One region of the Sinomonas halotolerans genome, then DNA from elsewhere that is predicted to be linked to it. Evidence: riboswitches for the same ligand, from Rfam matches in the RefSeq annotation. Region 1 holds a riboswitch; the other holds the start of a gene.
The links. Region 1 has a riboswitch for glycine ahead of ABCQ75_RS05590 (methylenetetrahydrofolate reductase). Riboswitches for the same ligand answer to the same signal wherever they lie in the genome.

Region 1 (5,516 bases):
CACACCGTGGAAACGAACGAGCAGCCCGCCAGCCAGCCGCTCGGCGTCGCCGCGATCGGCTATGCCTTCATGGGCAAGGCCCACTCGCAGGCCTGGCGGAACGTCGCCGCCTACTTCGACGTCCCCGCCGTGGAGCAGAAGGTCCTCGTGGGGCGGGACGCCGAGCAGGTCGCCGAGGCGGCCGCGCGGTACGGCTGGAAGGAGTCCGCCACGGACTGGCGCGAGGTGATCGCGCGGGACGACGTGCACATCGTGGACATCTGCGCCCCAGGCTGGCTGCACGCGGAGATCGCGATCGCCGCGCTCGAGGCCGGCAAGCATGTCCTCGTCGAGAAGCCGCTGGCCAATTCGCTGCCCGAGTCCGAGCGCATGGTCGCTGCCGCGGCATCGGCCCGCGCGCGCGGCGTCGTCTCGATGGTCGGCTTCAACTACCGGCGCGTGCCGGCGCTCGCCTACGCGAAGCAGCTCATCGCGGCCGGGAGGATCGGCGCCGTCCGCGAGGTCCGCGCGTCGTACCTGCAGGACTGGCTCGCGGACGAGGGGGCTCCCATGACCTGGCGGCTCCGCAAGGAGACGGCGGGTTCGGGCGCGCTCGGGGACATCGCCTCCCACGCGATCGACCAGGTGCAGTACCTCACCGGTGACACGGTCACCGAGGTCTCGGGCCGCCTCCACACCTTCGTGGCGCAGCGCCCCGGGCCCGGGGGTCCGGAGGAGGTGACGGTCGACGACGCCGCCTGGGCCACGCTGTCCCTCGCCTCCGGGGCGGTCGCCTCGGTGGAGGTCTCGCGCGTGGCCACCGGGCGGAAGAATTCGCTGCGGATCGAGGTCTACGGCTCCGAGGGGGCGCTCGCGTTCGACCTCGAGCGGCTCGGCGAGCTCGAGTTCCTCGATGCGACCGCACCTGCCGAGGAGCAGGGCTTCCGCCGGATCGTCGTCACCGAGCCGGGGCACCCGTACGCCGGCGCGTGGTGGCCGCAGGGGCACATGATCGGCTGGGAGCACACGTTCACCCACCAGATCCGGGACTTCCTCGAGGCCATCCGGGAGGGCTCCGCCCCGAGCCCGTCCTTCGAGGAGGGCCTCCAGGTCCAGCGCGTCCTCGGCGCGATCGAGGAATCCGCCGCCGCCAAGTCCAGCACCGTGCACCTCTGAGCCATTCCAGCAGTCTGACCCGTTCCCCGCAGAAAGGAACCCCATGCCCCGCCCCTTCACCCTGTTCACCGGCCAGTGGGCCGACCTCAAGCTCGAGGAGGTCGCCGAGCTCGCGGCCGGCTGGGGCTACGACGGCCTCGAGATCGCCGTCTCCGGCGAGCACCTCGACGCCGCCCGCTGGGACGACGGGGCGTACATCGCCGAGCGCCTCGGCATCCTCTCCCGGCACGGCCTCAAGCTCTTCGCCATCTCGAACCACCTCAAGGGCCAGGCCGTGTGCGACGACCCGATCGACTTCCGGCACCAGGCGATCGTGGGTTCCGCGGTTTGGGGCGACGGCGACCCCGAGGGCGTGCGCCAGCGTGCGGCCGAGGACCTCAAGGACACCGCCCGGCTCGCCCGCGCCCTCGGGGTGAAGACCGTCGTGGGCTTCACGGGCTCGAGCATCTGGCAGTACGTGGCCATGTTCCCGCCCGTCGGCGCGGACGTCATCGAGGCCGGCTTCCAAGACTTTGCCGACCGGTGGAACCCCATCCTGGACGTCTTCGACGAGTGCGGCGTCCGGTTCGCGCACGAGGTCCACCCGTCCGAGATCGCCTACGACTACTGGTCCACGCAGCGGGCGCTCGAGGCGATCGGGCACCGCGAGGCGTTCGGGCTCAACTGGGACCCCTCGCACATGGTGTGGCAGGGCCTGGACCCCGTCGCGTTCATCACCGACTTCGCGGACCGGATCTACCACGTGGACTGCAAGGACACCCGGATGCGGATGGGCAACGGCCGGGCCGGGATCCTCTCCTCGCACCTGTCCTGGGGCGACCCGCACCGCGGCTGGGACTTCGTCTCCGCCGGCCGCGGCGACGTTCCGTGGGAGGACTGCTTCCGCGCCCTGACCGCGATCGGCTACGACGGCCCGATCTCGGTCGAATGGGAGGACGCCGGCATGGACCGCCTCGTCGGCGCCCCGGAGGCACTCAAGGAGCTCAAGAAGTTCGACTTCGCCCCGAGCTCCCAGTCCTTCGACGCCGCCTTCAGCAACCAGTCCTGAACGCGTGGCAGCGCCAGCACCTGCCGAGGGTCCCCGGTGGGGCGGGACAGCTGCCCGTCCACGGCAGCTCCGCCGGGGCCAGCGGGCCCGGATCCGCATTTGGGACAGGGCATCCAGCAGTGTCCGGACTGTCTTCGAATCCCGCGAGCGCCTCTACGAGGCCCCGAACTGGACGCCCGACGGCCGCCTCGTGCTCAACGGCGACGGGCTCCTGTGGACGCTCCCCGTCGATGGATCGGGTCCGCCCCGGGAGATCCCTTCGCCGGGCATGCCCGGCGTCAACAACGATCACGTCCTCGCGCCGGACGGGGCCACGCTGTTCGCCTCGGCCGATGACGGGCACATCTGGGCGACCTCGCTCGGGGGCGGTCCCGCGCGGCGCGTGACCCGCGACGACAGGGCAATGCATTTCCTGCACGGCGTCAGCCCCGACGGGCAGAGGCTCGCCTATGTACGGCTCGAACCGGAGGGCGGGGACTGGTGGGCGTCCGCGACCATCCACACGGTCGACACGGATGGCGGCAACGACCTCGCCGTCACCACCCACCCCGGCCCGGCGGACGGGTGCGAGTGGACACCTGACGGAGAGTGGATCGTCTTCAACACCGAACAGTTCTCGGCACTGCCGGGGCACGCCCAACTGGCACGGGCGCGCCCCGACGGTTGCCAGCTCGAGCAGCTCACCCACGACGAGCGGGTGAACTGGTTCCCGCACGTCGCGCCGGACGGCAGTGTTGCGGTGTACCTCAGCTACGCACCGGGAACCCGCGGCCACCCCGCGGACCAGCCCGTGGAGCTCAGGCTCGTCCACGTCAGCGCATGCGACGAGCCCGTCACGCTCGTTGCCCTGTGGGGCGGGCAGGGGACGGTCAACGTCCCCAGCTGGGCGCCCGACTCCTCGGCCTTCGCGTTCATTGACTATCCCCTGGGATGAGGGCGCCCGCAGCGCCCTCCGCGTACAGCGCGCTCAGCCGAAGCTGTTGAAGGTGAAGAGGTGGATCCCGGCCAGGCCTGCCGGACTCGTCTCGAGGCTGCGCACGAGCCCCTCCGGCGAGTAGACCCCGCCGCTGCCCAGGAGGCGGCGGGCCAGGGGGCCCTTGCGGGTGATGAACGCCAGCGAGGGGCCCACGCCGATCTTCGCGGCCAGCGCGACGAGCCGCGCCCGTGGCACGGCGCCGGGGACGCCTGCCCAGACCGGGAGCCGGATGCCCTCGGCGCGCAGGAGCGCGGCGTAGTCCGTGATCGCGGCGGCGGAGAAGCACATCTGCGTGGCCACGCTGGCGGCGAGGTGCTGCTTGGCGAGAAGCGCATCCAGGAGTTCGGGCCCGCTGCGCTGAGGATGCCCTTCGGGATAGCCCGCCACCCCTGCGGCGAACGCGCCGCCGGAGAGGTCGGCGATGTCCTCCAGGAGCGAGGTGGAGTCGGCGTAGGGCCCCGCCGGCTGCGCGGCGTCGCCGCTGACGGCGAAAACCTCCGTGATCCCGGCGGACGCGAACTCGCGGAGCGCGCGCGCCAGCCGCGCCCTGTCCACGATGCTGCGCGCCGCGAGGTGCGGCACAACGCGATAGCCGAGGTCCGCGAGCCGGACCGAGGTTTCCGCGGTCGGCTCCATGCCGTGGTGCGGGAGGCACGTGACGGTGAGGGCCGAGCCCTCGGGGAGCGCGGCGGCGACCCGGGCGGCAATGCCCTCGGTGGGGACGATCTCCCGGCGCAGCGGAAGGGCTGGGGGGCCGGGATCGCGAACGGCCGGGCTGGCTGCGGGGGCCGGGCAGGACGGTGCCTGGCCTGCGGCGGGGGGAAGGGCATGCGCTGGCATGGAGGACTCCTCTTCTCTGGCCGGGCGAAGCCGGCGGGCGTCCTCCCCGCTCTGTCATGGACCTGAGAGTTTCCGCGGGAGGGTGGTCCGCTTGCACCGTCGGTGAGCCCGGAGGCTGCTTTCCAGAGGAGCCTCACCGCGGCGGTACATGGGCCTGAGAGATTCCTGGGGAGGATTTGCTCCTACGGCACCCGCTTGCTGCGCCGGCGGGATTCTCCCGCCGCGGATCATCGGCGTCTTCAGTTGTATGGCGGGCACGGCCGCACCCGATCAGTGTGTCGGGGCTCACCGACCGCTGTCAAAGGCCGCGCCATCGGCACGACATGCGCGCGCAGGAGCAGGCTTGATCACCCGCAACAAAGGGCTTTTGGTGACACACCGACGTAAAATGTAGACATGCCCCGCATCCAGGCCGAGTCGAACGCAGCCCAGCGCGCTCTCACGCAGCGTCGCATCCTGGACGCGTTCGGCGAGCTCCTGTTCACGCGCGGCCTCCCCGGGCTCACCATGACGGACGTGGCCCGGCAGGCCGGGGTGGGGCGCACTGCGGTCTACAACTACTACGCGGACATGGAGGAGCTGCTCATCGGCTACGCCCTCGCCGAGACGGGCCGGTTCCTCACGGACCTCAAGGCGGAGCTCGCGCGGCTCGAGAACCCGGTCGACCGGCTCGCCGTGTACATCCGTGCGCAGGTCGAGGACCTCTCCCGCCGCCACCTCCCCCCGGGACCCGCCATGCGCGCGGTGCTCTCGCCGTCGTCCTTCGCGAAGCTGGGCGACCACGTGGGCGAGCTGAACGACCTCCTGAAGGCCATCCTCACCGACGGGATGGCGCAGGGGTACCTGCCCGAGGGGGACGTCGAGGAGCTCGTCCAGCTGGTCCACGGCTCCCTCACCGCGAGCGCGGACCGCGGGCGCCGCGGGGCTCCAGGGCCTGGGGGCGGCCCGGAGGAGGCTGCGGAAGAGGCGGACGACGACGCCGGCGAGCGCCGCACGGACGCCACCGTGCGCTTCATCCAGCTGGGGGTCGGGGCGCGCTTCGGCGAGGACGGGCGGCCGCTGCGCGCCTGAGCGGGGCGCCGGGCCGGGCCGGCCTCAGCGGACGGGCGGGGTCGCCGTCGGGCTGGGAAGCTCGCAGTTGAGGGTGCCCGGGGTCTGGTCGACCACCTTGGGCGCGGCGAGCCCGGTGAACGCGGGGCCGAGCAGGAGGTCCACGGAGTCGTCGGCGCGCGGATCCCGCACGAACACGCTGCCCGGAACGTGCCGCTGAAGCGTGAACGCGGCAGCCTCCCCCGCGGACCCGGAACGCACCACGGCCGTGGCCGCGGTGGAGAACTTCTCGTTGTCCACGGCGAGGACCCTGAACCTGCGCTTCGCGAGCTCGTCCGCGACCTGCCTCGCGAGCCCCTCCCGGCCGGCGGCGTTGAGCACGTTGACGGTGGTCTGCTCGGGCGGGAGGTAGTCGTAGGTGCCGCTCGGGCATGCAGCGAGGCTCGG
Region 2 (5,516 bases), on a different contig from region 1:
CCGCCGGCGCGGGTCCCGTGGAGCCCGCGCTGCCGGGCGCCGAGGAGACCGCCGCGAAGATCGCCGGGACGATCGCCGCCGAGCTGGGCGTCCAGGCATGGCAGGTGCGCGCCGCGGTCGAGCTCCTGGACGGCGGCGCCACGGTCCCGTTCATCGCCCGGTACCGCAAGGAGGCCACGGGAACGCTCGACGACGCCCAGCTGCGCACCCTCGAGGAGCGCCTCCGGTACCTGCGCGAGCTCGAGGAGCGCCGCCGCGCCGTCGTGCTCTCCATCGCGGAGCAGGGCGCCCTCACCGCCGAGCTGCACGCCGCCCTGCTCACCGCCGCGACCAAGGCCGAGCTCGAGGACCTGTACCTGCCGTACAAGTCCAAGCGGCGCACCCGCGCGCAGATCGCGCGGGAAGCGGGGCTCGAACCCCTCGCCGACGCGATCCTCGCCGACCCGGGCGCCGACCCCACCGCCCTGGCCGCGGGCTACCTCAACCCCGAGCACAGCATCACGGGGGCGCAGGAGGCCCTCGCGGGCGCCCGCGCGATCCTCACCGAGCGCGCCGGCCAGGACGCCGCGCTCGTCGCGTCCCTGCGCGAGCGGCTCTTCGCGGGAGGACGCCTGCGCTCCGCCGCCAAGGACGCGGGCCAGAAGACCGGGCCCGGCGGGGGTCCCGAGGGCAAGTACGCCGACTTCGCCGACTACGTCCAGCCCGTGGACTCCCTCCCCGGGCACCGCGTCCTCGCCCTCCTGCGCGGCGAGCGCGAGGGGGAGCTCTCCCTCGAGATCGCCGAGGCCGACCCGCGCGACGAGGCCGAGCTCGCCCAGGCCCGCGCCGGCTACGAGCGCGCCGTAGCACACGCCCTCGGGGTCCGGGCGGACCAGGGGACGCCCGCGGGCACGTGGCTCGCCCAGACCGTGAAGGTCGCGTGGCAGGGCCGGCTGCTCGCCAAGCTCGAATCCGACCTGCGCGCACGGCTCTTCGAAGCCGCCGAGGACGAGGCCGTGAGGGTGTTCGCGGCCAACCTGCGGGACGTCCTCCTCGCCGCCCCGGCCGGGAACCGCGCCGTCCTCGGGCTCGACCCCGGTCTCCGCACAGGCGTCAAGGTCGCCGTGGTGGACGGCACGGGAAAGGTCGTGGACACCGCGACCGTGTACCCGCACCAGCCGGCCAAGAAGTGGGACGAATCCCTCGCGGTGCTCGAGCGGCTCGCCCGGAAGCACGGCGTGGAGCTTGTAGCGGTGGGCAACGGGACCGCGAGCCGCGAGACGGACCGCCTCGCGGGCGAGCTCCTGACCCGGCTCGGGATGCCACGACGGGCCAAGGTCATCGTCTCCGAGGCGGGAGCCTCCGTGTACTCGGCCTCGGCCCTCGCCTCCGCCGAGCTCCCGGGCCTGGACGTCTCCCTCCGCGGCGCGGTCTCGATCGCGCGGCGCCTCCAGGACCCGCTCGCCGAGCTCGTCAAGATCGACCCGAAGTCGATCGGCGTGGGCCAGTACCAGCACGACGTGACCGCCGCCAAGCTCGAGCGGACCCTCGACGCAGTGGTCGAGGACTGCGTGAACGCGGTGGGCGTGGACGTCAACACGGCCTCTCCCGCGCTGCTCTCGCGCGTGGCCGGAGTGGGTCCGAACCTCTCCCGGAACATCGTCGAGTACCGCGACGAGCACGGCGCCTTCGCGAGCCGCTCCGAGCTCAAGAAGGTCCCGCGCCTGGGCGCGAAGGCGTTCGAGCAGTGCGCCGGATTCCTGCGCATCACGGGCGGGAAGCAGCCCCTCGATTCCTCCTCCGTCCACCCCGAGGCCTACGGCCTCGCCGGCCGCATCCTCGAGGCGGCAGGCGGTGCAAAGGAGCGGGTCGCGGCGCTGGACGCGGCCCAGTTCGTCGACGACCGCTTCGGCCTGCCCACGGTCCGGGACGTCATGGCCGAGCTCGCGCGCCCGGGCCGCGACCCGCGACCGGAGTTCGTCACCGCGGCGCTCGCCGAGGGCGTCGAGACCATCAACGACCTCAAGCCCGGCATGGTGCTCGAGGGCACGGTCTCCAACGTCGCCGCCTTCGGCGCCTTCGTCGACCTGGGCGTGCACCAGGACGGGCTCGTCCACGTCTCGGCGATGAGCACGAAGTTCGTCTCCGACCCCCGCGAGGTCGTCACATCGGGGCAGGTCGTCAAGGTCAAGGTCCTCGACGTCGACCCGGCCCGCAAGCGCATCTCGCTCACCCTCCGCCTCGATGACGAGCCCGGCGGCGGGCGGCCGGGAGCGGGCGGCGAGGCGCGCCGTCGTGCGTCCGACGCCGAACGGCGCCCGGGTGCCGAGCGCGAGGCCGACCAGCGGGCCGGCAAGCGCGGGGGCGGGCGTGGGGCCGGCCAGACGCGGTCCGGGGAGCCCCGCTCCGACCACCCCCGGTCTGGGCAGCCCCGGTCGGGGCAGGGCGGAGGCCAGGGCGCTGCGAAGGGCGGGCCGGGGAGCGGGGGCGCAGACACGGCGCTTGCGGACGCTCTGCGGCGGGCAGGCCTCGCGCGCTGATCGGCGTTGGCCCTGGGGCCACTGGGGTCATGTCCCCGCACGCGGACTCGACCCCGCAAGGCTGTGGAGCCGTGTCACGTCGCGGGGTCATGTCCCCTCCCGCCGCGGGCGGCGCGGGTGTGTCGGATCTCACGGCTCCGGGGCCCGGAATCCGGGGCGTTCCGCCCTCTCCGCCCCGTCAGAATTGACGGTGGGGCCACGAGATCCACGGCCCCGGAGCGAGTGGAGAGAATGTTCGAGTTCAACCTTCAGACGGCCGTCTTCTTCGGCACCGTAGCCCTCGGTGGGCTGCTCTTCTTCCTGTCAGTGGCGGCCCTCGCGGGCGCCACGCTGCTGCTCGGAGCCATCCGCGGCATGCGGCGCACACGCGGCGCCGCTCTCAGCCCTGACGGCGGCCTGCTCGGCCGCGGCAGCAGGAGCGTGTCCACGGCCGAGTGAGCGCCGGACGGGGCGGGGGAGTGGCGCAGGCCATTTGCCGACGTGACCTCCGGCATAGCACAATGGACTAGTGCCGCTATGAGCGGCGCCGCCCGGCTCAGGTCCGGGACCAGTTGGAGCACAGACCCAGCTGGGCCACAACTGAACATTGCCTCTGATCTGCGGCGGGAGAGTCCTGCGAGCATGAGCAAGCAGGCGCCGTAGGAGCAACACCTCCCCAGGAATCTCTCAGGCACCTGTACCGCTGCGGCAAGGCAACTCTGGAAAGCAGCCCCGCACCCAGCGGCGCTCACCGACGGTGCAAGCCGGGAACACCCGGCGGAATCTCTCAGGTCCCATACAGAGCGGGGAGGAACGAGAGTCAAAAGCCGCGCCACCCGGCCGGCCTGATTGATGGAGTTCCCCGTGACGGACCTTTCCCCCGCAGCATTCGTCGACCGGCACATCGGTGCCCGGCGCGATTCCGACATCAAGCACATGCTCGACACCGTCGGGTTCGACAGCGTCGAGGCGCTCGCCGAGACCGCCGTCCCGGACAGCATCAAGCAGGACAAGCCGCTCTCCCTCGGCCGCGCCCTGAGCGAGCCCGAGACCCTCGCGGCCCTCCGCGCCCTCGCGTCGAAGAACCGGCCCCGCGTCCAGATGATCGGACAGGGCTACTACGACACGGTGACGCCGCCCGTCATCCGCCGCAACATCGTCGAGGACCCCGCCTGGTACACGGCCTACACGCCCTACCAGCCGGAGATCTCCCAGGGCCGCCTCGAGGCCCTCCTGAACTTCCAGACCGCAGTCGAGGACCTCACGGGCCTCCCGATCGCGAACGCGTCCCTGCTCGACGAGGCCACCGCCGTGGCCGAGGCCGTGCTGCTCATGCGGCGGGCGAACAAGGACAAGGCCTCCAAGGATGGCAAGACCGTTCTTGACGCGGACCTGTTCCCGCAGTCCATCGCGATCGTCAAGGGCCGCGCCGAGGCCCTGGGCTTCGAGGTCGAGGTCGCCGACCTCTCCAACGGCCTCCCCGAGGGCCCCATCAACGGGATCGTCCTGCAGCAGCCCGGCGCCTCCGGCCTCGTCGCCGACGCCACCGGCCTCATCGCCGCTGCCAAGGAGCGCGGCGCCATGGTGACCGTCGCCGCCGACCTCCTGGCGCTGACCCTCATCAAGTCCCCGGGCGAGCAGGGCGCGGACATCGCCGTCGGCTCCGCCCAGCGCTTCGGCGTCCCGCTGTTCTACGGCGGCCCGCACGCGGCCTTCATGGCCGTCCACGCTGGCCTCGAGCGCCAGCTCCCCGGCCGCCTCGTGGGCGTCTCGAAGGACGACGCCGGACAGCCCGCCTACCGCCTCGCGCTCCAGACGCGCGAGCAGCACATCCGACGCGAGAAGGCCACGTCCAACATCTGCACGGCCCAGGCGCTCCTGGCCATCGTCGCGTCGATGTACGCCGTCTACCACGGCCCCGAGGGCCTCAAGGCGATCGCCCAGCGGACGCACCGCCACGCCGTCTCGCTCGCCGCGGCCCTCGCAGGCGCCGGGGTCGAGGTAGCACACACGAGCTTCTTCGACACCGTCACTGCCGTGGTCCCGGGCCGCGCGGCCGCCCTCGTGGAGAAGGCCGAGAAGCAGGGCATCAACCTGCGCCTCGTGGACGCCGACACCGTGGGCATCTCGTGCGACGAGACGACGACCTCCGAGCACGTCGCGACCGTCGCCTCGGTCTTCGGCGCCGGTGCCGCGGGCGACGGCGTCGACTCCCACCTCGGTGCCGAGGACGGCGCTGCGGGCTTCGGCCTCGCGGCGGAGGTCCACCGCTCGAGCCTCTACCTCCAGCACCCGGTGTTCCACACGCACCGCTCCGAGACCCAGATGCTGCGCTACCTCCGCAAGCTCTCGGACCGCGACCTCGCGCTCGACCGCACCATGATCCCGCTCGGCTCCTGCACCATGAAGCTCAACGCCACGGTCGAGATGGAGGCCATCACGTGGCCCGAGTTCGCCGGGATCCACCCGTTCGCCCCGGACACGCAGACCGAGGGCTGGCGGGAGCTCATCGCCGATCTCGAGGCCGATCTGGCCACGATCACCGGCTACGACCAGGTCTCGATCCAGCCGAACGCGGGCTCGCAGGGCGAGCTCGCCGGCCTCCTCGCGATCCGCGGCTACCACGCGTCCCGCGGGGAGTCCCAGCGCGACATCTGCCTCATCCCGGCCTCGGCGCACGGCACCAACGCGGCCTCCGCCGTCCTCGCGGGCATGAAGGTCGTCGTCGTCGCGACCGCCGCCGACGGCACGATCGACCACGCAGACCTCGAGGCCAAGATCGAGGCCAACCGGGACCGCCTCTCGGCGATCATGATCACCTACCCGTCCACGCACGGCGTGTACGACGCCGACGTCCGCGAGGTGTGCGACGCGGTCCACGCCGCGGGCGGCCAGGTCTACATCGACGGCGCCAACATGAACGCGCTCGTGGGCCTCGCCCAGCCGGGCCAGTTCGGCGGCGACGTCTCCCACCTGAACCTCCACAAGACCTTCTGCATCCCCCACGGCGGTGGCGGG

Region 2: another riboswitch for glycine. It lies ahead of gcvP (aminomethyl-transferring glycine dehydrogenase); the one in region 1 lies ahead of ABCQ75_RS05590 (methylenetetrahydrofolate reductase).

What each region holds. Positions count from the first base shown of each region.
Region 1 is NZ_JBDFRB010000003.1:315,729-321,244, reverse strand. It holds gene ABCQ75_RS05605 (Gfo/Idh/MocA family protein) at 7-1,155, shown strand; gene ABCQ75_RS05600 (sugar phosphate isomerase/epimerase family protein) at 1,199-2,203, shown strand; gene ABCQ75_RS05595 (TolB family protein) at 2,208-3,137, shown strand; gene ABCQ75_RS05590 (methylenetetrahydrofolate reductase) at 3,171-4,019, opposite strand; glycine riboswitch at 4,152-4,249, opposite strand; gene ABCQ75_RS05585 (TetR/AcrR family transcriptional regulator) at 4,416-5,090, shown strand; gene ABCQ75_RS05580 (LytR C-terminal domain-containing protein) at 5,115-5,516, opposite strand, start outside.
Region 2 is NZ_JBDFRB010000001.1:479,424-484,939, reverse strand. It holds gene ABCQ75_RS02130 (Tex family protein) at 18-2,519, shown strand; gene ABCQ75_RS02125 (hypothetical protein) at 2,751-2,957, shown strand; glycine riboswitch at 3,113-3,211, shown strand; glycine riboswitch at 3,213-3,310, shown strand; gene gcvP (aminomethyl-transferring glycine dehydrogenase) at 3,351-5,516, shown strand, end outside.